Regions from separate parts of the Paenibacillus sp. P5_B5 genome, predicted to be linked through region 2. Evidence: predicted binding sites of a transcription regulator. Region 2 holds the regulator's gene; the other holds the start of a gene.
The links. The regulator CtsR, encoded in region 2, represses protease genes until heat stress. The targets are predictions, from matches to a motif close to ATGGTCAATAAAGGTCAAACA.
Positions count from the first base shown of each region.

Region 1: a site for CtsR is predicted at 5,865-5,885, ahead of clpP (ATP-dependent Clp endopeptidase proteolytic subunit ClpP). Genes of this name have one in related genera too.

Region 1 is NZ_JBFULK010000020.1:54,165-65,368, forward strand. Features, by position in the region: gene trxB (thioredoxin-disulfide reductase) at 1-144, shown strand, start outside; gene AC1DOK_RS21240 (ROK family glucokinase) at 365-1,312, shown strand; gene rapZ (RNase adapter RapZ) at 1,331-2,218, shown strand; gene AC1DOK_RS21250 (gluconeogenesis factor YvcK family protein) at 2,250-3,236, shown strand; gene whiA (DNA-binding protein WhiA) at 3,242-4,174, shown strand; gene AC1DOK_RS21260 (HPr family phosphocarrier protein) at 4,331-4,600, shown strand; gene AC1DOK_RS21265 (TFIIB-type zinc ribbon-containing protein) at 4,718-5,017, opposite strand; gene clpP (ATP-dependent Clp endopeptidase proteolytic subunit ClpP) at 5,200-5,784, opposite strand; tRNA gene AC1DOK_RS21275 (tRNA-Arg) at 5,962-6,036, opposite strand; gene AC1DOK_RS21280 (sugar-binding transcriptional regulator) at 6,239-7,264, shown strand; gene gap (type I glyceraldehyde-3-phosphate dehydrogenase) at 7,353-8,357, shown strand; gene AC1DOK_RS21290 (phosphoglycerate kinase) at 8,458-9,639, shown strand; gene tpiA (triose-phosphate isomerase) at 9,656-10,411, shown strand; gene gpmI (2,3-bisphosphoglycerate-independent phosphoglycerate mutase) at 10,412-11,204, shown strand, end outside.
Region 2 is NZ_JBFULK010000019.1:4,088-15,291, forward strand. Features, by position in the region: gene AC1DOK_RS20500 (CidA/LrgA family protein) at 1-132, shown strand, start outside; gene AC1DOK_RS20505 (LrgB family protein) at 125-808, shown strand; gene AC1DOK_RS20510 (CtsR family transcriptional regulator) at 1,004-1,465, shown strand; gene AC1DOK_RS20515 (UvrB/UvrC motif-containing protein) at 1,502-2,047, shown strand; gene AC1DOK_RS20520 (protein arginine kinase) at 2,060-3,127, shown strand; gene AC1DOK_RS20525 (ATP-dependent Clp protease ATP-binding subunit) at 3,176-5,623, shown strand; gene radA (DNA repair protein RadA) at 5,909-7,333, shown strand; gene disA (DNA integrity scanning diadenylate cyclase DisA) at 7,629-8,708, shown strand; gene pssA (CDP-diacylglycerol--serine O-phosphatidyltransferase) at 8,773-9,510, shown strand; gene AC1DOK_RS20545 (nucleoside triphosphate pyrophosphohydrolase family protein) at 9,619-10,014, opposite strand; gene AC1DOK_RS20550 (PIN/TRAM domain-containing protein) at 10,148-11,204, shown strand, end outside.

The sequences.
Region 1 (11,204 bases), on a different contig from region 2:
CCTGGTGTGTTCGCTTGTGGCGATGTTCAGGATACTAAATATCGACAAGCAATTACAGCGGCAGGCAGCGGATGTATGGCAGCTCTAGATTGCGAGAAATTTCTTGAAGGAAGTGCAGTGACTGACTGGAGTCAATCGCTGTAACAATCGAATGCCGAAAACGGTAAGGACGTGGTTGCGGCTTATGCATCCACGTTTTCTGCTGAGTGATACTCAAAGGAAAACGCTTGAGCTGAGAACATGTTGAAACCGTTTCTTCTTGTTTCTTGACCATCTGAACTTGGTTCGCGTATAGTTCTAAATAAATGCGTATGTTTAATGAAGATAGCTTTCTTATAGAAAGTTTTTGAGAGGATGAATGGGTATGACAGAACAGATCTATGTTGGTGTCGATCTTGGCGGGACTACAATTAAGGTAGGAATATGCGATAGTAATGGTAATTTGTTGCACAAATATGAAGGGCCTACGGGAGTAGAGTTTGGTCCAGATCATGTTGTTGACAAAATTGCTGAATATACACGTGCTACAGTTGCTGAAACTACGTTCTCATGGGATCAGGTTGTTGGTGTTGGAGCAGGTATAGCGGGCTTTCTGGACATTGCTAAAGGTGTTATCGTATCCTCTGGGAATCTTAATTTACGTGATATCCCGATCAAGCAGCGCTTACAAGAAATGCTTGATAAACCCGTTAAAATTGATAATGATGCGAATGTAGCCGCACTTGGTGAAGCTTGGAGTGGCGCAGGTAAAGGCTTCTCAGATGTTGTATGCTATACATTAGGCACAGGTGTTGGCGGCGGAATTATTGAGAATGGCAAGCTGCTTCACGGCTTTAAGGGTATGGCTGGAGAGATTGGTCATCTATGCGTTGTTCCTGATATTGAAGCGATTCAATGCACATGTGGTCGTGTAGGCTGCCTTGAATCAGTATCCTCTGCAACAGGTATCGTACGTATGGCGATGAATGCCGTTGAACGTGGTGAATTCACTTCGCTAAGCTTACTTGATAAAATTGAAGCGAAGGATGTTTTTGAAGCTGCTAGAGGCAAGGATGAGGTAGCTGAGCGCATCGTTAATCGTGCAGCTTATTATTTGGGAAGATCAATGGCGACTTTGGCAGTGATCACGAATCCGCAAAAATTTATTATTGGTGGCGGTGTGTCACGTGCAGGAGAAATTCTGTTTGAGCCTATTCGTCAAGCATTTGATAAATATACGCCTGAACCAGTTAAAGAAGGCGTGGATATTGTTGCAGCAACGCTCGGTAATGATGCTGGTATCGTTGGTGCAGCATGTCTGAATCTGCAGTAATTAAGGGAGAGGGAAAGTATGGACAATACGAGCGCTATTGCTAAGCTCGTTATTATCACCGGCATGTCAGGAGCGGGCAAAACGATTGCAGTTCAATCATTTGAGGATCTTGGTTTCTTCTGTGTCGATAATCTACCTCCAATCCTAATTCCCAAATTTGCTGAGTTAATTGAACAATCTCAAGGCAAAATTGGGAAAGTAGCACTTGTAATTGATCTAAGGGGTAGAGAATTCTTTACCTCTTTACATGAATCACTTCGTACACTTAAGGATCATCACACAATTACTTATGAAATTCTATTTCTCGATGCGACGGATGCTTCTCTTGTACAACGGTACAAAGAAACACGTAGACGACATCCATTAGCACAAGGTGGCCTACCTCTTGAAGGTATCTACGCAGAACGTAAGTTACTAGAAGAGCTAAAGGGTCTGTCCACGCAGGTTATTGATACGTCATCACTCAAGCCCGCGCAGCTCAAAGAACAGATATCTTCTAGATTCACCAATCTTGAGCCTAATTGCATATCTATAAATGTAATTTCATTTGGGTTTAAGTATGGGATTCCGATTGATGCTGATCTGATTTTTGATGTGCGCTTTTTACCTAATCCGCATTATATTGATACACTTAGACCCAAAACCGGTCAGGATCAGGACGTTTATGATTATGTGATGAAGTGGTATGAAACGCAGGAATTTTTAACTAAATTACTCGATTTGCTCCAATTCCTTGTTCCGCAGTATCAAAAAGAGGGCAAGAGCCAAATTGTTATAGGAATTGGTTGTACGGGTGGTAAACACCGTTCGGTCGCGATTGCAGAGTATATCGGCAATATGATGGATAATTCCGAGACGGAATCTGTCAGGGTCAGCCATCGGGATGCAGAAAGGGATCGTCAATAGCTAAGCTGAGAAAGTTTATAGGGGTGAGGCTTTGTCAAGCAATCTCGTACTCAAAAGCAATCCGAAAATCGTTGTAATCGGCGGAGGAACTGGACTATCGGTTATGTTGCGAGGTCTTAAGAATAAACCGCTTGATATTACAGCGATTGTGACTGTTGCAGATGATGGAGGAAGTTCAGGAATTCTTCGATCTGAGCTTGGAATGCCGCCTCCAGGCGATATTCGTAATGTTCTAACCTCCATGGCGGATGTAGAACCCTTGTTAGCCTTAATGCTTCAGTATCGTTTCCCTGAAGGTACAGGGCTAGCTGGTCATTCACTTGGTAATCTAATTCTAGCTGCAATGAAAGATATTACTGGAGATTTTGTTACGGGTATCAGAGAAATGAGCCGTGTATTCGCGGTAAGAGGCAGTGTTCTTCCTGTTTCCAGTCAAGTAATAACGCTCAATGCAGAAATGGAAGATGGAACGATTGTAGTAGGGGAGTCGAAGATTCCCTTAAATGGTGGTCGAATTGAACGTCTGTTCATTGAGCCTGCTAATGTTAAGCCTCTACCTGAAGCTATTCAGGCTATCCGTGAGGCAGATGCGATTCTATGTGGTCCTGGCTCGCTATATACGAGTATACTCCCGAATTTATTAGTTAAAGGGGTAGCTGACGAAATTATTAAATCTAATGCTGTCAAAATGTTTATTTGTAACGTTATGACGCAGCCAGGTGAAACGGATAATTATTCTGTCAGCGATCATTTAGCAGCTATTCATCAGCATGTAGGTAATCAATTATTCGATTATATTATTGTAAATGATGGAGAAATTCCACCTCAAGTTCAGGATAGATACGCAGAGAAGGGTGCCAAAGCCGTTCATTTAGATCTTGAAGAGGTGAAAAAACGAGGCTATCAGGTAATAGCGGATACACTTGTTTTGTTCCGAACCTATTTACGTCATGATGCCGATAAATTAAGTGATCACATCTATCAAATTGTGGAGAACTGGATGTTAAGGAAGAGGTGAATGAAATGTCTTTTGCAGCACAGACCAAGAAGGAATTAACTCTTATTGAGAGTGAAGCCTGTTGTGAAAAGGCGGAGTTATCCGCTCTTATAAGAATGAACGGCTCTGTGCAGTTCAGCAATGGGCGTGTGATCCTGGATATTCTGACCGAGAATGCTGCAATTGCCAGAAGAATCTACTCTCTTCTCAAAAAAACATATGGACTTCATACCGAGTTACTTGTTCGGAAGAAAATGAGACTCAAAAAGAATAATGTTTACATTGTTCGCGTTCCGGTTGGTGTTCAAGAGCTACTGAAGGATTTATGTATCGTATCGGAAGGATTTATTTTTACAACTGATATTGATAAAGCGATCATTCCATCTTCATGCTGTAAACGCGCCTATTTACGAGGTGCTTTTCTAGCTGGTGGATCGGTTAATAATCCAGAAGGCTCGTCCTATCATCTTGAGATTGCCTCTATTTATGAGGAGCATTGCCAAGCACTGTGTAAACTTGCGAATCGATTTGATCTTAATGCTCGGTTCATTGAGCGCAAGAAGGGTTTTGTTCTCTATATCAAAGAGGGCGAGAAAATAATCGAATTTCTATCCATCATAGGTGCACATCAAGCGCTGCTGCGATTTGAGGATGTACGTATTATGAAGGATATGCGTAATTCGGTTAATCGTATTGTTAATTGTGAAACAGCAAATTTAAATAAAACAATCGGTGCAGCTGTTCGTCAAATTGAAAACATTCGTCTATTGCAAAAAGAGATTGGTTTGGAGAACTTGCCTGATAAACTGCGAGAAGTAGCTGTAATGCGACTTAAGAATCCAGATATTAACCTCAAAGAAGTAGGCGATTTGTTAAAAGGCGGCGTCAGCAAGTCTGGCGTGAATCATAGGTTACGTAAAATTGATGAACTTGCCGAAAAAATAAGAAGTACAAAATAGGAGTTAGATATATTATTCTAGTTTATTTTGGTGGCAAGTGGTATAATACTATTAACTATGTATAACTTTTTTGGTGTCATCTGTTTTAAAGTCAGTTGATTTTACGTGCAGTATTATGTAAGATTTGTATACAGAAAAAAAGGGGGAATTGGTTGGATGTCAAGACGCCCAGTAATAGTGAAACTGAAAACCGGTTTACATGCAAGACCGGCAGCTCTTTTCGTACAAGAAGCCAATAAATTTTCATCAGAAATTTTCGTTGAGAAGGATGAAAAGAAGGTTAACGCTAAGAGCATTATGGGAATCATGAGTTTAGCAATTTCCACTGGAACTGAAGTTTATATTTCTGCAGAAGGATCTGATTCAGATCAAGCAGTGGATGCATTGATCTCCTTAGTTAGTAAAGAGGAATTAGACAATCAATAATGTGAACGCATTCATTGATTGTCAGTTCCACAATAAAACAACGTGTCATCCTTTTGAAATTCACAAGGATGACACGTTGCTTTATGTTTAATGTTTTATTATGGTTAAAAACTTCTCTCAATCAAATAAATCTCCGAATACATCTAATACATTACGTTTCTTCTTGTGATGACCTTGTCCCTGCTTGTAATGCTTATCGTAGTGGTCATCATCATCATGATCACGACGAGGTTGACGATTGCGTTCGTCGTTATTCCAGTTGTCCAATTGAGGTCTTAATTCACGAATTCCAGCCATTAGTTTATCTAACTCTCCACGATCCAGCCATACCCCTTTACATTCCGGGCAAATGTCAATTAAAACATCATCTTTCATAACTTCACGCATTCTTACATTATGGCATACCGGGCAATTCATGATTACAATCTCCTCCTTAGGTCCATCTAATATATAGATACGTTGAGGGACAATGGAGGTTTCAAGTCTAGATATTAGGTCTATACAATGTCATACCAGATCTATTTATGGTAATGAGGGTATAACAAAGGGACAATTTCTTAGCCATACGATGACTAAGGAATTGTCCCTTCCATGTAATACTATACTTTTTCAATAACCTTATCGATCAATCCATATGCTTGTGCTTCCGCTGCAGACATAAAGTAGTCACGGTCTGTATCACGATCAACACGGTCGAGCGGCTGTCCAGTACGTTCGGACAGAATGCGATTTAAATTCTCACGCATTTTGATAATACGGTTCGCACGAATTTGGATATCAGATGCTTGACCTTCGACACCACCTAGTGGCTGATGAATCATAACCTCTGAGTTCGGTAACGCGTAACGTTTACCAATCGCGCCTGCTGCAAGTAGGAAAGCGCCCATCGAAGCAGCCATACCTACACAGATTGTGGATACATCTGATTTAATAAACTGCATGGTGTCGTATATCGCCATTCCGGCAGTAATTGAACCACCAGGTGAGTTGATGTAAATAGAAATATCCTTGCCTGGATCTTGAGCATCTAGGAATAACAGCTGAGCAATGATTGAATTGGCTACTTGATCATTTACTTGAGAACCAAGAAAAATAATACGGTCTTTAAGTAAACGGGAATAGATATCGTATGCGCGTTCACCTCTCGCGTCTTGTTCAACAACCATAGGAACTAAAAGGCTCATATGTTTAACCTCCTTGAGTTAATCAATTATATTATAGCTACTAGCTTTAATATATCCATATCATACCTGAAATTAACATTAAGGTCAATAAAGGTCAAACAATAGTTTAGATGTAGGTTGTAACAGAAAAAAGCTCCCTGATCTAGGGAGCTTCTAACATGATAACTAATATATAATTGGCGCGCCCACGAGGAATTGAACCTCGATCTCAGGCTCCGGAGGCCTACGTCATATCCTTTGGACCATGGGCGCATATTAAAGCTGTTTATAACAGCAAAGGTTATTATATGATATTGGAGCATGAAAATCAATGTTTATTTAAGGCTATACAACACTTGCAATATATTGCTTCTTACGAATAAATGAGTTATAATGAATTTGTTGCTGGTGGGACTTAAAATGTACTGTTGGGACATTTAATGACCAATCAAGCGTGGGAGAGATTAAACGAATAATGAAACGAATTCTTGAAATACAGAAACAATTGATGCCTGATTTGCTCGATGTTATGAAAAAAAGGTACACCGTGCTGCATCATATTATGATTTCAGGTGTAATCGGCAGAAGGACGCTCGCTGGCTCGCTTGATATTACAGAACGTGTTCTTCGCGGTGAGGTTGAATTTCTTAAATCACAGGGACTTCTAGAAATTGAGACGAGTGGGATGCGGATTACACCCGCAGGTCAATTACTGCTTGATCAAATGGAGCCTATCATTAAAGAAGTGTTCGAGCTGACTGATTTAGAATCACAAATCCGTACTACCTTCGGTTTATCACAGGTCATCATCGTTCCAGGGGATTCAGACAGTTCGTTTTTTACCAAAAAGGAACTTGGACGTACAGGCGCCTCAATCCTACGCAAGAATGTTACCAATGGAGATGTCATAGCAGTTACAGGTGGCTCGACGATGGCAGAGATCGCCCATCATCTCAGCAGCTCCGCACCACTTAAGGAAGCTTGGTTCGTGCCAGCTCGGGGTGGACTTGGAGAAAGCGTTGAAATGCAAGCCAACACCGTGGCTTCCCAAATGGCTCGCAAAATTGGTGGTAAATACAGACTGCTTCATGTACCTGATGATCTTGGTGAGGAAGCGTATCAGTCGCTGCTTCTTGAACCAAGTGTAAAGGAAATTGTTAGTGTTGTTCGCAACTGTCGCATTGTGGTTCATGGAATCGGTGATGCTATGGTTATGGCTAAGAGACGGAAAGTTGGAGACACTATAATTGGAGGTCTGCAACAAGCCGGAGCTTTGGCGGAAGCATTCGGATATTATTTTGACACTGAAGGTACAGTTGTACATAAAATGCCAACACTGGGGCTTCAACTTGAGGATATTGAGCAAACTGAACTCGTAATTGGTGTTGCTGGTGGCAAAAGTAAAGGCAAAGCAATTGCCGCAGTACTAAGATTTGGCCATGAGGATATACTTGTGACTGACGAAGCGGCAGCTCGCGAAATTATTAAATATGCACCGTAGCTTGATGACTTACGAGATTTGTAGTTATCTCGACGTGCTTTCGGGCTCGTCTTGAAATATATATATTATTCTTAGGAGGTACCATACTATGACTAAAGTTGGTATTAATGGTTTTGGACGTATTGGCCGTAACGTATTCCGCGCAGCACTTAACAATCCAGATGTTGAGATCGTAGCAATTAACGACCTAACAGACGTAAAAACGCTCGCTCACCTTTTGAAATATGACACTACGCATGGCGTTCTTGACGCTACTGTAGTAGCTGGCGAAGGCGAAATTAAAGTTAACGGTAAATCCGTTAAAGTATTTGCTGAGCGTAACCCTGCTGATCTTGCTTGGTCAGACTATGGTGTAGAAGTAGTAGTTGAATCCACTGGTATTTTCACAGCTAAAGAAAAAGCAGAAGCACACATCAAAGGCAGCGTTAAGAAAGTTATTATTTCCGCTCCTGCAACTAACGAAGATATCACAATCGTTATGGGTGTTAACGAAGAGAAATACGATGCTGCTAACCACAACGTAATCTCCAACGCTTCATGCACTACAAACTGCCTAGCTCCATTTGCAAAAGTAATCAATGACAAATTCGGTATCGTTAAAGGTATGATGACAACTGTTCACTCCTACACAAATGACCAAAGCGTTCTTGACTTACCGCACAAAGACCTTCGTCGTGCTCGTGCAGCTGCTGAGAACATCATTCCTTCAACTACAGGTGCTGCAAAAGCAGTTGCTCTTGTATTACCTGAACTTAAAGGTAAATTGAACGGTATGGCTATGCGTGTTCCTACTCCAAACGTTTCCGTAACTGATTTGGTTGTAGAGCTTAGCCAAAACATTACAGTTGAAGAAGTTAACAGCGCTTTGAAAGAAGCAGCTAATGGCAGACTTAAAGGCATCATGAACTACAGCGAAGAGCCACTTGTATCTTCCGACTACAACAGTGACCCAGCTTCATCCACAATCGACAGCTTGTGCACAATGGTTGTTGGCGACAACATGTTGAAAGTAGTTTCATGGTATGACAACGAGTGGGGTTACTCCAACCGTGTAGTTGACCTTGTATCTTACATCGCTAAAAAAGGTCTGTAATTAACAGCCCTTCTATACATGTGTCATTTAATTAAAGAGGAGAAGTGATTCTCCTCTTTATTTCTGATAAAGAACGACAAAACTTTGGGGAGGCTTTCCTATGAACAAGAAGAGTGTACGCGACGTTGAAGTTTCCGGCAAAAAAGTGTTTGTGCGTGTAGATTTTAACGTGCCGATGGAAAATGGACAAATTACCGATGATACCCGCATTCGCGAAACGTTACCGACAATTAAATATTTGGTGGAGCGTGGAGCAAAAGTGATTTTGGCTTCTCACCTTGGTCGTCCAAAAGGTAAGTTCGTTGAGGAAATGCGTTTAACACAGGCTGGGGTTCGCTTATCTGAGTTACTTGGTAAACCAGTAGCTAAAGCTGATGAAGCAATTGGCGATGCGGTAAAAGCACAAGTGGCAGCGATGAATGATGGCGATGTCTTGTTGCTTGAAAATGTTCGTTTCTATGAAGGTGAAGAAACGAACAATGCAGAACTTGCAAAATCATTTGCTGAACTTGCAGACCTGTACATAAATGACGCTTTCGGTGCTGCACATCGTGCACACGCTTCAACTGAAGGTATTGCGCATCATTTGCCAGCTGTATCAGGACTATTGATGGAAAAAGAGCTTAATGTACTTGGTAAAGCACTTCTTAATCCAGAACGTCCTTTCACAGCTATCATTGGTGGCTCCAAAGTTAAAGACAAAATCGATGTTATTAATAAAATGTTGGAAATCGCTGATAATGTTATTATTGGTGGTGGACTAGCTTATACATTCATCAAAGCACAAGGCCATGAGATCGGTAAATCACTAGTAGATAACGAGAAGCTTGATCTTGCGCTAAGCTTTATGGAGAAGGCAAAAGCAAACAATGTAAAATTGCTTCTTCCTGTAGACTTCGTTGTAGCTGATGATTTTAGCAACACAGCAAATATTCAAACCGTTGATGCGACAGCTATTCCTGCTGATTGGGAAGGTCTTGATATTGGACCGAAAACTCGTGAAATTTATGCAGAAGCAATCAAGACTTCCAAGCTAGTTGTATGGAATGGCCCGATGGGTGTATTTGAAATGGAATCATTTGCGAGTGGTACACTTGCTGTTGCAGAAGCTTGCGCGGCAACTGCTGGATACACAGTTATCGGTGGTGGCGATTCAGCAGCTGCGGTTGAGAAATTTGGCTTAGCTAGCAAAATGGATCATATCTCAACTGGTGGCGGAGCATCACTTGAATTTATGGAAGGCAAGGCGCTTCCTGGCGTTGTTGCATTGAACGATAAGTAGAGAGGAAGCGAATATCATGAGTAGAACACCAATTATCGCAGGAAACTGGAAGATGTTTAAGACGGTTTCGGAGGCAGTTGCTTTCGTAAACGAAATTAAAGGCGGAGCTGAAGTAGCTGGTGTGGAGAGTGTTGTATGTGCTCCTTACACGAACTTACCAGCATTAATGGAGGCTGTTAAAGGTACATCCATTAAAGTAGGTGCACAGAATATGCACTGGGAAGAGAATGGCGCATTCACTGGAGAAATCTCTGGCGTAATGCTACAAGATCTTGGCGTACATTATGTGATTATCGGACATTCCGAGCGTCGTGCTTATTTTGCAGAAACAGATGAAACAGTGAACAAGAAAGTTCACGCTGCATTTAAGTATGGTATGACACCAATCGTCTGTGTTGGAGAGAAGCTTGAAGAACGTGAAGCTGGACAGACGAAAGACGTATGTAAAGTTCAAACTGAAGCAGTGTTTGCTGGTTTAAGTGCAGAGCTTGCGAAGCAAGTAGTTGTTGCATACGAGCCAATCTGGGCGATTGGAACAGGCAAATCATCAACAGCAGAAGACGCACAGGATGTTATCGGATATATCCGTAGCTTAATTGCTTCACTGTACGATTCATCCGTAGCAGATGCAGTTCGTATTCAATACGGCGGATCTGTTAAGCCTGGCAATGTAACTGAATATATGAGTCAACCAGATATCGATGGCGCTCTTGTCGGAGGAGCATCACTTGAAACAGCGTCGTATATCGCGCTTGTTCAGGGGGCGAAGTAAATGGCTGCTCGTAAACCTATTGCGTTAATCATTATGGACGGATTTGGTTTGCGCGACACAGTGCAAGGGAATGCTGTTGCACAAGCAAACAAACCTAATTACGATCGTTATCGCAGCCTGTTCCCTCACACAACGCTAACAGCTTGTGGTGAAGCGGTAGGTTTGCCAGAAGGTCAAATGGGCAACTCTGAGGTAGGACACTTGAACATCGGTGCAGGTCGTATCGTATATCAAGATTTGACTCGGATAACGAAATCAATTCGCGATGGAGAGTTCTTCGAGAATGAGAAGCTCGTAGGAGCTGTTCGCCATGCGAAAGAGAACGGAAAGAAATTACACTTACTCGGACTACTGTCTGACGGTGGTGTTCATGCGCATATCGAGCATGTTTATGCTTTGTTAGAGCTTGCTAAACGTGAGAACTTTAATGATGTTTATGTTCATGCTTTCCTTGATGGCCGTGATGTAGCACCATCTTCAGCTGTGGGATACTTAGGAGCACTACAAGCGAAAATTGCAGAGATTGGCGTAGGACGGATTGCAACTGTTCAAGGTCGTTACTATGCAATGGATCGTGATAAACGCTGGGAGCGTGTAGAGAAATCATACCGCTCCATGGTATATGGTGAAGGACCTCAGCATACAGATCCGATTCAAGCGGTGAAAGCATCGTATGAGGAATCCGTTGTTGATGAGTTCGTTCTACCAACCGTTATCGTAGATAATAACGGTCAGCCTTTAACAGAAGTAGCATCTGGTGATTCAATCATTTTCTTCAACTTCCGTCCTGACC
Region 2 (11,204 bases):
CTTAGACAGTACGGGCTTACGATTATCATAACACTGGTCCTTAGTACATGTATGGTTCTACTAGTAACAGGCTTTGTGACATCATCATTGTTAAAAAGAGAAGTAGATAAAGGAGGCGAGCTCGATGCTTAGCCTTCTCTATCCGCTATTTGGAATAACTATTAGTATTGCGGCCTACGTTATGGCTCTGCGTTTAAACAAGAGATTAAGCTGGATTCATCCTTTATTTATGTGTGCCGGAGCTATTATTGCCTTTCTGATGATATTCGATATTCCTTATGAAGCTTATCAATCTGGTGGGGATATCATCGCATTCTTTCTCGGACCTGCAACAGTCGCGTTAGGTGTACCCATATTTAAGTACCGAGAATTGGCTCGTAAATATACGATAGCCATTTTATCGGGTATAACGATTGGTTCGGCAGTAGGTATTGTGAGTGTATGGTCTCTGATATCGTTAATGGGGGGAAGTCTGGAACTGATTCTTAGCATGATGCCTAAATCGACGACTTCTCCGATTGCTATTGAAATCTCAAGGCAACTGGGAGGTATTCCAGAGCTAAGTGCGGTGTTTGCTGTAGCTACGGGACTTATGGGTAGTATGTTTGGGAGGGCTCTGTTAAGAATATCTGGTATTCGTGGCGATGTTCCAATAGGGATTGCTATAGGTACCTCTTCACATGGTATAGGAACAGCTGTAGTTATAAGGGACTCCGAGCTTCAAGGTAGTTTAAGTGGACTTGCTATGGGACTTACAGGTATTGCTAGTGCCCTGATGTTTATCCCCATATACATTCTGTTCAAATAGTCAATATAGACCTATATGAAGAATCCACAATGCAATTATGGTTGTGGTTTTTGCTTTGCGAATATTACTTGCGAATTTGACCAAAATAATGTTAATAACACATGTTAAGCACGTAATAGTTATGCTTGCAAAACAGAAAAGCAAGGTTTATAATTTAGTTAAGGTCAAAGAAAGTCAAAGTCAGGAGGAGAGGGATTGCGTAACGTATCCGAAATAATTGAACAGCACTTGAAGCATATGTTACAGCAGAGTCCTGAAGGCGCAGTTGAGATTCAACGCAATGAATTAGCTGAGCGTTTTGAATGTGTCCCTTCTCAAATTAATTATGTCATTTCCACAAGATTTACGCTGGAGAAGGGCTATTTAGTGGAAAGCAAACGTGGTGGAGGCGGATATATTCGCATCCAAAAAATTCATTTGCAGTCTTGCGGCTCAATAATTGATTTTATTTTCCATACGATTCAGGACCAGATTGATCAAACGTCTTCTGATGGCTTAGTCTATCGTCTACATGAGGGCGGACATATCACGGTTCGAGAGGCGAAATTAATTAAAGCAGCAATTTCTCGCGATACTCTAAACTTAAAGCTGCCACAGCGCGATCAGCTTCGGGCAAGGGTTCTGAAGTCCATGTTAATTACATTGCTTAGCAAATAAATAGTTTGTTTATATATAGAAGTGGGAGGGATTGCAATGGTGTGTCAAGAGTGCAGTAAAAAACCAGCTACGCTTCATTTTACAAAAATTGTGAATGGTGAGAAGACGGAATTTCATTTGTGCGAGTCATGTGCGCGTGAGAAGGGGGATATGATTCCTGGAACACCAAATGGGTTCTCTATCCATAACTTGCTGTCTGGGCTCCTTGACTTTGATCCCTCGACATCAGCTGGTGTAGGGGCATTCGCTTCTAAACCTCTGCAATCCATTCATTGTGAGCATTGTGGATTGACGTATTCGCAGTTTAGTAAATTAGGTAGATTTGGTTGTGTTCATTGTTATAAGAATTTTGCAGATAAGCTTGATCCACTATTCCGTCGTGTTCATGGGAATACGATTCATGTTGGCAAGGTGCCAAAACGTTCTGGTGGATTAATTAAATATAAGCGTGAAATAGAACAGCTTAAGAAGGATATGCAGGATAGAATCGAGTCTGAAGAGTTCGAAATGGCTGCCAAAATCCGTGATCAAATTCGTGATCTAGAAAAGAAAATTCCTAGCAAAGATCAGGCTAGTAGTTAAGGAGGAGAAATCATGACTCAATCTCGGTTTACTGACGAAGCATTAAGTGAGTGGATGAGAGGAGAAGGTCCAGATACGGATGTTGTTATCTCCTCAAGAGTACGTCTCGCTCGTAATGTTAGGGATGTTCCTTTTCCTATGCTTGCAACAAATGTACAATCTCAAGATGTACTTAATCGTGTTACATCCATTGTAGACAGCGGAGATTTGCAGGAAATTTCATCCTTCAATCTTATCCCGCTGGCTGATCAGAATGAAATGGAGAGAAGAGTGCTTGTTGAGAAGCATTTGATTTCTCCTAATATGGCTAATGATTCACGTAACGGCGCAGTTATTTTAAGTGATAATGAGTCCGTATCGATTATGGTAAATGAAGAGGATCACTTACGAATTCAGTGTTTATGTCCAGGTTTTCAAGTAAAGGAAGCATGGGATATTGCGAATCGGATAGATGATGTATTTGAAGAGCATTTGGATTACGGTTATGATGAGAAAAAGGGATATTTAACAAGCTGTCCAACAAATGTTGGAACAGGGATCCGGGCGTCAGTTATGATGCATTTGCCTGCGCTTGTGATTACCCAACAAATAAATCGTATTTTAACAGCAGTTACACAAGTAGGCCTAACCGTTCGTGGCTTATATGGCGAAGGCAGTGAGGCAGTAGGAAATGTGTTCCAAGTATCTAACCAAATTACTTTAGGTCAGTCAGAAGATGAAATAATTGATAATTTGCACAGTGTTGTCAGACAGATCATTGAGCATGAACGAGCTGAACGACGTAAGCTAATGGTAGAAATGAAAACACGTATTATTGATCGTGTTTCAAGATCGTTAGGCATTCTGTCGTATGCTGCGATTATCGATTCTAAGGAGGCTGCACAACGTATTTCTGATGTACGACTTGGTGTTGATCTTGGTATTATCAAGAATGTACCCATCACTGTACTAAATGAATTACTTGTGATGACACAGCCGGGATTCTTGCAGAAGCATGCGGGAACTAAGCTTAATGCAGATGAGCGAGATATGCGCAGGGCACAAATTATCCGCGAATGCCTTCGTGGCGAAGGAAATTAATTTATTGATTCAAAAGCATTGCAATTATAAATCTTGGAGGTGCAGATCATGATGTTTGGAAGATTTACGGAACGAGCTCAGAAGGTCTTATCTTTAGCTCAAGAAGAGGCAGTTCGGTTAGGACATAACAATATTGGTACTGAGCATATTTTACTTGGATTAATTCGCGAAGGTGAAGGAATTGCAGCCAAAGCTTTGATTGCACTCAATCTAGGACTCGAGAAAATCCAAGATGAAGTGGAGTCATTAATTGGCAGAGGACAGGAGCAACCGACTAACATTGCTTACACGCCTCGTGCTAAGAAAGTAATTGAATTATCAATGGATGAAGCACGTAAGCTAGGTCATACTTATGTAGGCACTGAACATATTCTTCTTGGACTGATTCGTGAAGGCGAAGGTGTGGCAGCGCGTGTACTAAGCAATCTTGGTGTATCCCTTAATAAAGCGAGACAGCAAGTGCTTCAGTTGCTCGGTTCGAGTGAAGTTGTATCAAGCTCACACAGTCCGAGTGCAAATGTAAGTACGCCAACGCTAGATTCTCTAGCTCGTGATTTGACCGCTTCAGCGAAAGAGGGAAATCTCGATCCGGTAATCGGTCGTGCCAAAGAGATTGAGCGTGTTATTCAAGTGCTTAGTCGTCGTACCAAGAATAACCCGGTTCTAATAGGTGAACCTGGTGTCGGTAAGACAGCAATTGCTGAAGGACTTGCGCAACTGATCATTAATAACGAAATTCCAGAGACACTTAAAGATAAACGCGTCATGACGCTCGATATGGGCTCAGTTGTAGCGGGTACTAAATATAGAGGTGAGTTTGAGGATCGCTTAAAGAAAATCATGGATGAGATTCGCCAAGCAAACAATATCATTCTGTTCATTGACGAGTTGCATACATTAATTGGTGCTGGTGGCGCGGAAGGCGCAATTGACGCATCCAATATCTTAAAGCCGGCTCTAGCACGCGGTGAGCTGCAGTGTATAGGTGCTACAACACTCGATGAGTACCGTAAGTACATCGAGAAGGATGCAGCGCTTGAACGCCGCTTCCAGCCTATTACAGTCGATCAGCCTTCCCCAGAAGAAGCAATACAGATCTTATATGGCTTGCGTGATCGTTATGAAGCACATCACCGTGTGAAGATTACAGATGAGGCGATTATTGAAGCGGTCAAATTATCCGACCGGTATATCCCTGATCGCTTCCTACCGGATAAAGCAATTGATTTAATCGATGAGGCTAGTTCCAAGGTAAGGCTTCGCTCTTACACTGTTCCGCCAAGTTTAAAACAGCTTGAGAATAGACTCGAAGATATCCGTAAGGAGAAAGATGCCGCGGTTCAAAGTCAAGAGTTTGAGAAAGCAGCTGGTCTTCGCGATACGGAACAAAAAATGCGCGAAGAATTAGATACGACGAAGAACGAATGGAAAGAAAAGCAAGGTCGCCTGGATACCGAAGTAACACCCGAAGATATTGCGCAGATTGTGGCATCCTGGACTGGAATTCCTGTATCGAAGATGGCAGAAGAGGAAACTGAGCGGTTACTGAAGATGGAAGGCATACTTCATGAACGTTTAATCGGCCAAGAGGAAGCAGTTAAAGCTGTTTCTCGTGCCATCCGCCGTGCTCGTGCAGGACTGAAAGATCCCAAGCGTCCAGTAGGCTCGTTCGTCTTCCTTGGACCAACAGGTGTAGGTAAAACGGAGCTTGCTCGTGCTCTTGCAGAAGCGATGTTCGGTGACGAGAACGCTGTGATTCGAATTGATATGTCCGAGTATATGGAGAAACACTCGACATCAAGGTTGGTTGGAGCGCCTCCAGGTTATGTTGGCTATGAAGAGGGCGGACAGTTGACTGAGAAGGTACGCCGTAAACCATATTCTGTTGTCCTGCTTGATGAAATTGAGAAGGCACATCCAGAGGTGTTCAATATTCTCTTGCAGGTGCTTGAGGATGGCCGTTTAACAGATTCGAAAGGTCGGACAGTCGATTTCCGCAATACTTTAATTATTATGACTTCGAATGTCGGCGCCGAAATGATTAAGAAGAATTCAACACTCGGATTCACTGCCGTTCAGAACTCAGGTAAAGATTACGACAATATGAAAGATAAAGTGATGGGCGAGCTTAAGAAATCATTCCGTCCAGAGTTCCTTAACCGGATTGATGAAATCATTGTGTTCCACTCACTTGAAGAAAGTCATATCGCTGAAATTGTTACATTGATGGCGGAAGAGTTGCGTAAACGATTGAAAGAGCAAGAAATCGAATTCACGCTAACGGACAATGCCAAGAAGTTCCTGGCCAAAGAAGGCTTTGATCCGATGTTTGGCGCTAGACCGTTACGTCGAGCAATCCAGAAGCATATCGAGGATCGTCTGTCTGAGGAGCTATTAAAAGGCACGATTAGCAAAAACGGCTCTGTTACTATTGATGAACAAGATGGTGCACTTGTTGTGATAAATAATGAGAATGCAGTTCAAATTAATCAATAATAAGATGATCTAAAATGAAATAGCGTTACATGATAAGACATTCTTTGTGAATCCTAGGAGTAAGTAGCTAGGATTCACGAGAATGTTTTTTTGGTATTGTCCCCTAACGGTTGGCAGTGAAAAAAGAGTTCATGATATGATGAACTTAACACTGTTGACCGAAGGGGATTTTTTATGCCGCCAAAGAAGGGGCAAACCTTAAAATGTTATGATGAGAATACGAAATTGGAACAGTATGATGACTTATTTGATTAAATTTATGTATTGAGGAAGTGGGAATCTTGTATGAAAAAGAAAACAATATATAGATGTACCAGTTGTGGTCATGAGCATCCAAAATGGCAAGGTGCATGTAGCAGTTGTCGGGAGTGGAATTGCCTTGAAGAAGAGGATGTTGGCGGTGTTAGTAATCAGAAGGCTATCGCGACAAAGAAGAATGTATCCGTCAAACGGTTAACGGATACGGTTTCACATAACAGCGATAGAATTGCCACAAAATATAATGAGTTTAATCGAGTAATGGGTGGGGGAATAGTGAAAGACTCCCTTACCATTATTACAGCCGTTCCAGGTGCAGGGAAATCGACTCTGCTCTTGCAGATTAGTGATGATGTGGCAAGGCAAGGATTAAAAGTGCTGTATGCTTCGGGTGAAGAAAGTGATTCACAAATCAGAAGACGAGCAGAAAGAATCTTGCCAAGTATACATGATAATGTTTGGGTATACAGCGACAATAGCTTAAATAATGTATTAGGCTGTATTGAACAAGTAGACCCTGACCTAATTATTATTGATAGTATTCAGACCTTCGTATTGGATGAGTACCCTTCTAGACCCGGTTCTCCAACACAAACGATGGAATGCGCTACTACATTATTGAAGTTAGCAAAGGATGACAAAAGACCAAGAGCCGTTATAATGGTTGGGCAAATGACCAAAGATAATGAGCTAGCTGGTTTAAGAGCTTTGGAACATTTGGTGGATACCGTTCTTGTCCTTGAAGGAGAAGAAGGGGAAGAGTTAAAACAACTATATTCGACAAAGAATCGCTTCGCCAGCACAGGGGAGCTAGGATTTTTCCTCATGGATGAGACTGGCTTAGTGCCAGTGGATAACCCATCCGAGTTCTTTATGACACAGAGAGAGGAAAATGATGTTGTTAGTGGAAGTGCGTTAACAGTTGTAAAAGAGGGTACAAGAGCAATCATTCTGGAAATAGAAAGCTTAGTTTCAACAACCTTTATGCCTTATCCTAGTCGTATTGCTGAATGCTTAAAGAAAGAACATGTTAATACACTCATCAGTATTATGGAACAAAGGACGAATATTCCTTTACATGATAAAAATGTGGTCGTGAAAACTACTGGTGGTATCAGACTAAAAGAACAATCCTCTAACTTAGCTGCGATTATGAGTATCGTTTCTTCATGGAAAAATGTCGGTATCGCTAATGACACTGTGTTCATTGCTGATATTGGACTAACAGGCGAGTTGAAGAAAGTCCCTACACTGGAACTTCGTATTAGAGAACTTGAAAGAATGGGCTTTAAGAAGGTTTATGTCGCCACTAATGGTTTGAAACCTACTACGTCTTTCAAAACAATTAAAGTTATTCCTTGTAAGACATTGAGCCAAGTTATTCACTCTGTATTTGGTCCTATTCATTCTAAGAATGGTAAACAATCAGCTCCTTGGGATAAAGAAGAGTAAAAGGGGGAAGGGAATGCTGTCGCTTAAAGTATTCCCGCTTGACTTCTTTTATTAAAAGGAAATATCCGGTATACTTATATGGAATTTAGCTTTTGGATCCATCCCTTATCTGGTTTATGTGAATAGAGCATGAATTTTGAGCAATTTCAATATTATATAGGTATGGGAATAATGGATTTGATGAGTGTTTTTTTGAAATAGATAATTCAAGGATTTCTCACCAATTGACGGTGTTTGAAACGCACCCGTCTGTTAAGAGAGGGTGAAATCGTTTCTTCTTACAGGAGGATAATTAATGACGAAAGAAGAGAACAAAAGAGACGTTATGTCCCAGCTATTACAGCTTGTGGCACCGGGCACACCGTTTCGGGACGGTCTAGAGAATGTGCTTCGCGCTAAGACAGGGGCGCTGATCGTAGTTGGTTTCTCGGATGAAGTGAAAGCGCTAGTTGACGGCGGATTTAGCATTAACTGCGATTTTACACCTTCTTATTTATATGAGCTTGCCAAAATGGATGGTGCGATCATTCTTAGTGAGGATACGAGAAAAATATTGTATGCAAACACACAGCTCAATCCTCTGTCGACGATTCCTTCGACCGAAACAGGGATTCGTCATCGTACGGCGGAGCGGGTAGCTAAACAAACCTGCAAACTTGTTGTTTCGATCTCTCAAAGAAGGAATATTATTACACTGTATCAAGGCAGTCTCCGCTACTCGCTTAAGGATATTGGTGTGATTCTGACCAAAGCCAACCAAGCGATTCAAACACTTGAACGTTACAAAGTGGAACTTGATCAAGCGATGACTAATTTGGGAGCATCTGAATTTGAGGAATTGGTTACTTTACATGATGTGACACATGTTTTGCAACGTGTGGAGATGGTATTACGTATTAAGACAGAGATTAAACGTTACATCACAGAGCTTGGTACGGAAGGCCGACTTATTTCGATGCAGCTCGAAGAAATGGTGGGCAATACTGGGAATGAAACGCGATTATTAATCAAGGACTACATTCGTGAGTTGAATGAAGATAAAGTGAAAGAAATTTTCAATTCTGTGGTTCGTATGAATAGTGACGATCTGCCAGAGCCGAGTCATTTGATTCGGTTATTGGGATATCCGAATACGAGTTCGATTGTTGAAGAACCGGTTGCCCCTCGCGGCTTCCGTGTTCTAAGCAAAATACCTCGTCTGCCTTCGGTCATTATTCATAATTTGATCGAGAAGTTTGAATGCCTGCCTAATATATTGTCTGCAACAATTGAAGAATTGGATGAAGTTGATGGTATCGGAGAGGTGAGAGCCCGAGCAATTAAAGAGGGGCTAAAACGGATTAAGGACCAGGTCTTTATTGACAGACATATATAATTCTCATACAATCTTAATATTGTGTTAGGATTTTGGGTAGATTAAAACTTGAGGTGGACAAAAAATGATAGCTAAATCACTTCCGAATATATTTACACTGGGCAATCTGTTCTTAGGGATACTTGCCATAATATTTGTTTTTAATAATGAAGCGCCTACAGCTGCAGTACTTATCATCGTAGCTATGCTACTCGATGGCTTGGACGGCAGGGTCGCAAGAGCATTGAATGTCCAAAGTGAATTTGGTAAAGAACTTGATTCCTTATCGGATGTCATTTCGTTTGGTGTGGCGCCTGCATTCATCATGTACTATGTTGCATTCACGGAAATTAATCCGTATGCAGCGTGGATCGTAACTGCAATCTTTCCAATCTGTGGTGCAATTCGATTGGCAAGATTTAATGTTATTGCGGGTGTACCAGGGTATTTCATTGGACTACCGATTCCGGCAGCGGGAGGTATTCTCAGCACATTAGCGCTGTTTAATACAGACATATCGGTCTATCTTCTGATGCTGAGCACGGTGTTACTATCGTACTTGATGGTTTCTCGTCTTAAATATCCGAATTTCAAAAAAACAGGTATTCCAAAAGCAGCTATATGGATTACACCACTTGTTGTAATCGCTGCAGTTGTGCTAGCCGTTCGTTTTCCAGAGTATATTTCTAAAGGTATTTTAGTATTGCTGCTTATTTATGCGCTCTATGGCCTAAAAAAAAACGTTGATGGCCTGGTGACAAAAATGCGTAGAAAAAGTCGCAAAGAGCAATCCAAGGAAGATGCTTCTAAATTCAACTTTTAATAACTACAGAGTAATGAAAATAAAAAGCATTTATTTTCTCTTAATAGAGAAGATAAATGCTTTTTTGAGTTAAAGAAATGATATCGTCTAACTCGTAATCTCTGGATATTAGGACATATTGAACAAGCCAAGCGTAGCGCATTTCTTGGATTCGTTCTCAACAACCTCTTCCAGATCAATATCAAGGATATTAGCTAGTGCAGAAATATAAAATATATGTTTACCGATCTCAGATTCAACAATTTCCATACAATTCTCACACAATTGTCCATTCATGTGAGTACCAAGCTCTTTCTTGGCATCCTCCAAAGACATTTCTGGAGAGTAAGGCTGCTTAGAAGCATTGACCTCGATGCATCCACACTCTGTCGTTGCTTTAATGACAGATCGACTAACTCCAGCACTAGACTGTTGAAGTTTGGATAACACATCCAGAAGGCTTCGGTGACGGAGTAATAATTCAGATACTTGATCTTGGAATTCCTTAAGCGTTGGAGCGTTCATTCCATTCACCTCATTTATTATCAGTTCTGAGTTAATTATATAAGATACAGATTATTATTTCAATTTTATGATTAGTGAGCTGTTTTTTGGAACATAATTGTAAATAGACAAAGATATGGAGGTGAAGTCTGCCATGAAGAAATGGATTGGATTCTTATGCGCAATTATGGGTGGTTTATTAGGTTATCAATGGAGCGATGCAATCGTTTATACGCTTGGTTTAGAATCGAGTCCTGGGATAGCCTTGTTAGCCACATTGGTCATTGTAGCGGGAATGTTTGCAGTAACTGCGGGATTGGCACACTATGGAAGTAAATTGCTTAAGCATGGGGAAGCGAGCGTAACGAATATTCCTTTATCAGAAATATTCTCGGGGTTGTTTGGACTCATGTCGGGTCTGATTGTATCCGTACTGTTATTTCCTTCAATGGCTCGTGTAGTTTGGTTAGGTCCCTTATTTCCCTTAGCTGTAACAGCAGTGCTTGGCATAATAGGATTCCGAATTGGGCTAGGTAAGCGTGAAGAATTAGCTTATTTTGCAAATAAGCTTCAAATCGGGGGCGGTGGAGGCAAAACCTATAGTAAAGATCTGGAGCATAAAATTCTGGATACCTCTGTCATTATTGATGGTCGTATTGCGGATATTTGTAAAACAGGATTTATTGAAGGTACACTCGTCATACCAGAATTCGTTCTTGAAGAGCTTCAGCATATCGCAGATTCGTCTGATTTACTTAAACGTAATAGGGGACGCAGAGGGCTTGATATTCTGAACAAAATTCAGAAGGAGCTTGATGTAAAGGTACTTATTTATGAAGGTGATTTTGAAGATGTTTCGGAAGTGGACTCTAAGCTGGTTAAGCTGGCTAAATTACTCGTTGGTAAGGTGATTACGAACGATTTTAACTTGAATAAGGTATGTGAATTGCAGGGCGTAGCTGTGCTTAATATTAATGATTTGGCTAATGCAATTAAGCCTGTCGTATTACCAGGTGAAGAAATTTTGGTGCAAGTTATTAAAGACGGCAAAGAATATGGACAAGGCGTAGCCTATTTAGATGATGGTACAATGATTGTTGTCGAAGGTGGACGGGAATTCATAGGTGCTATGCTGGAAGTGATGGTAACGAGCGTATTGCAGACGTCTGCGGGTCGAATGATCTTTGCAAAGCCAAAATTATTGGAAAAAG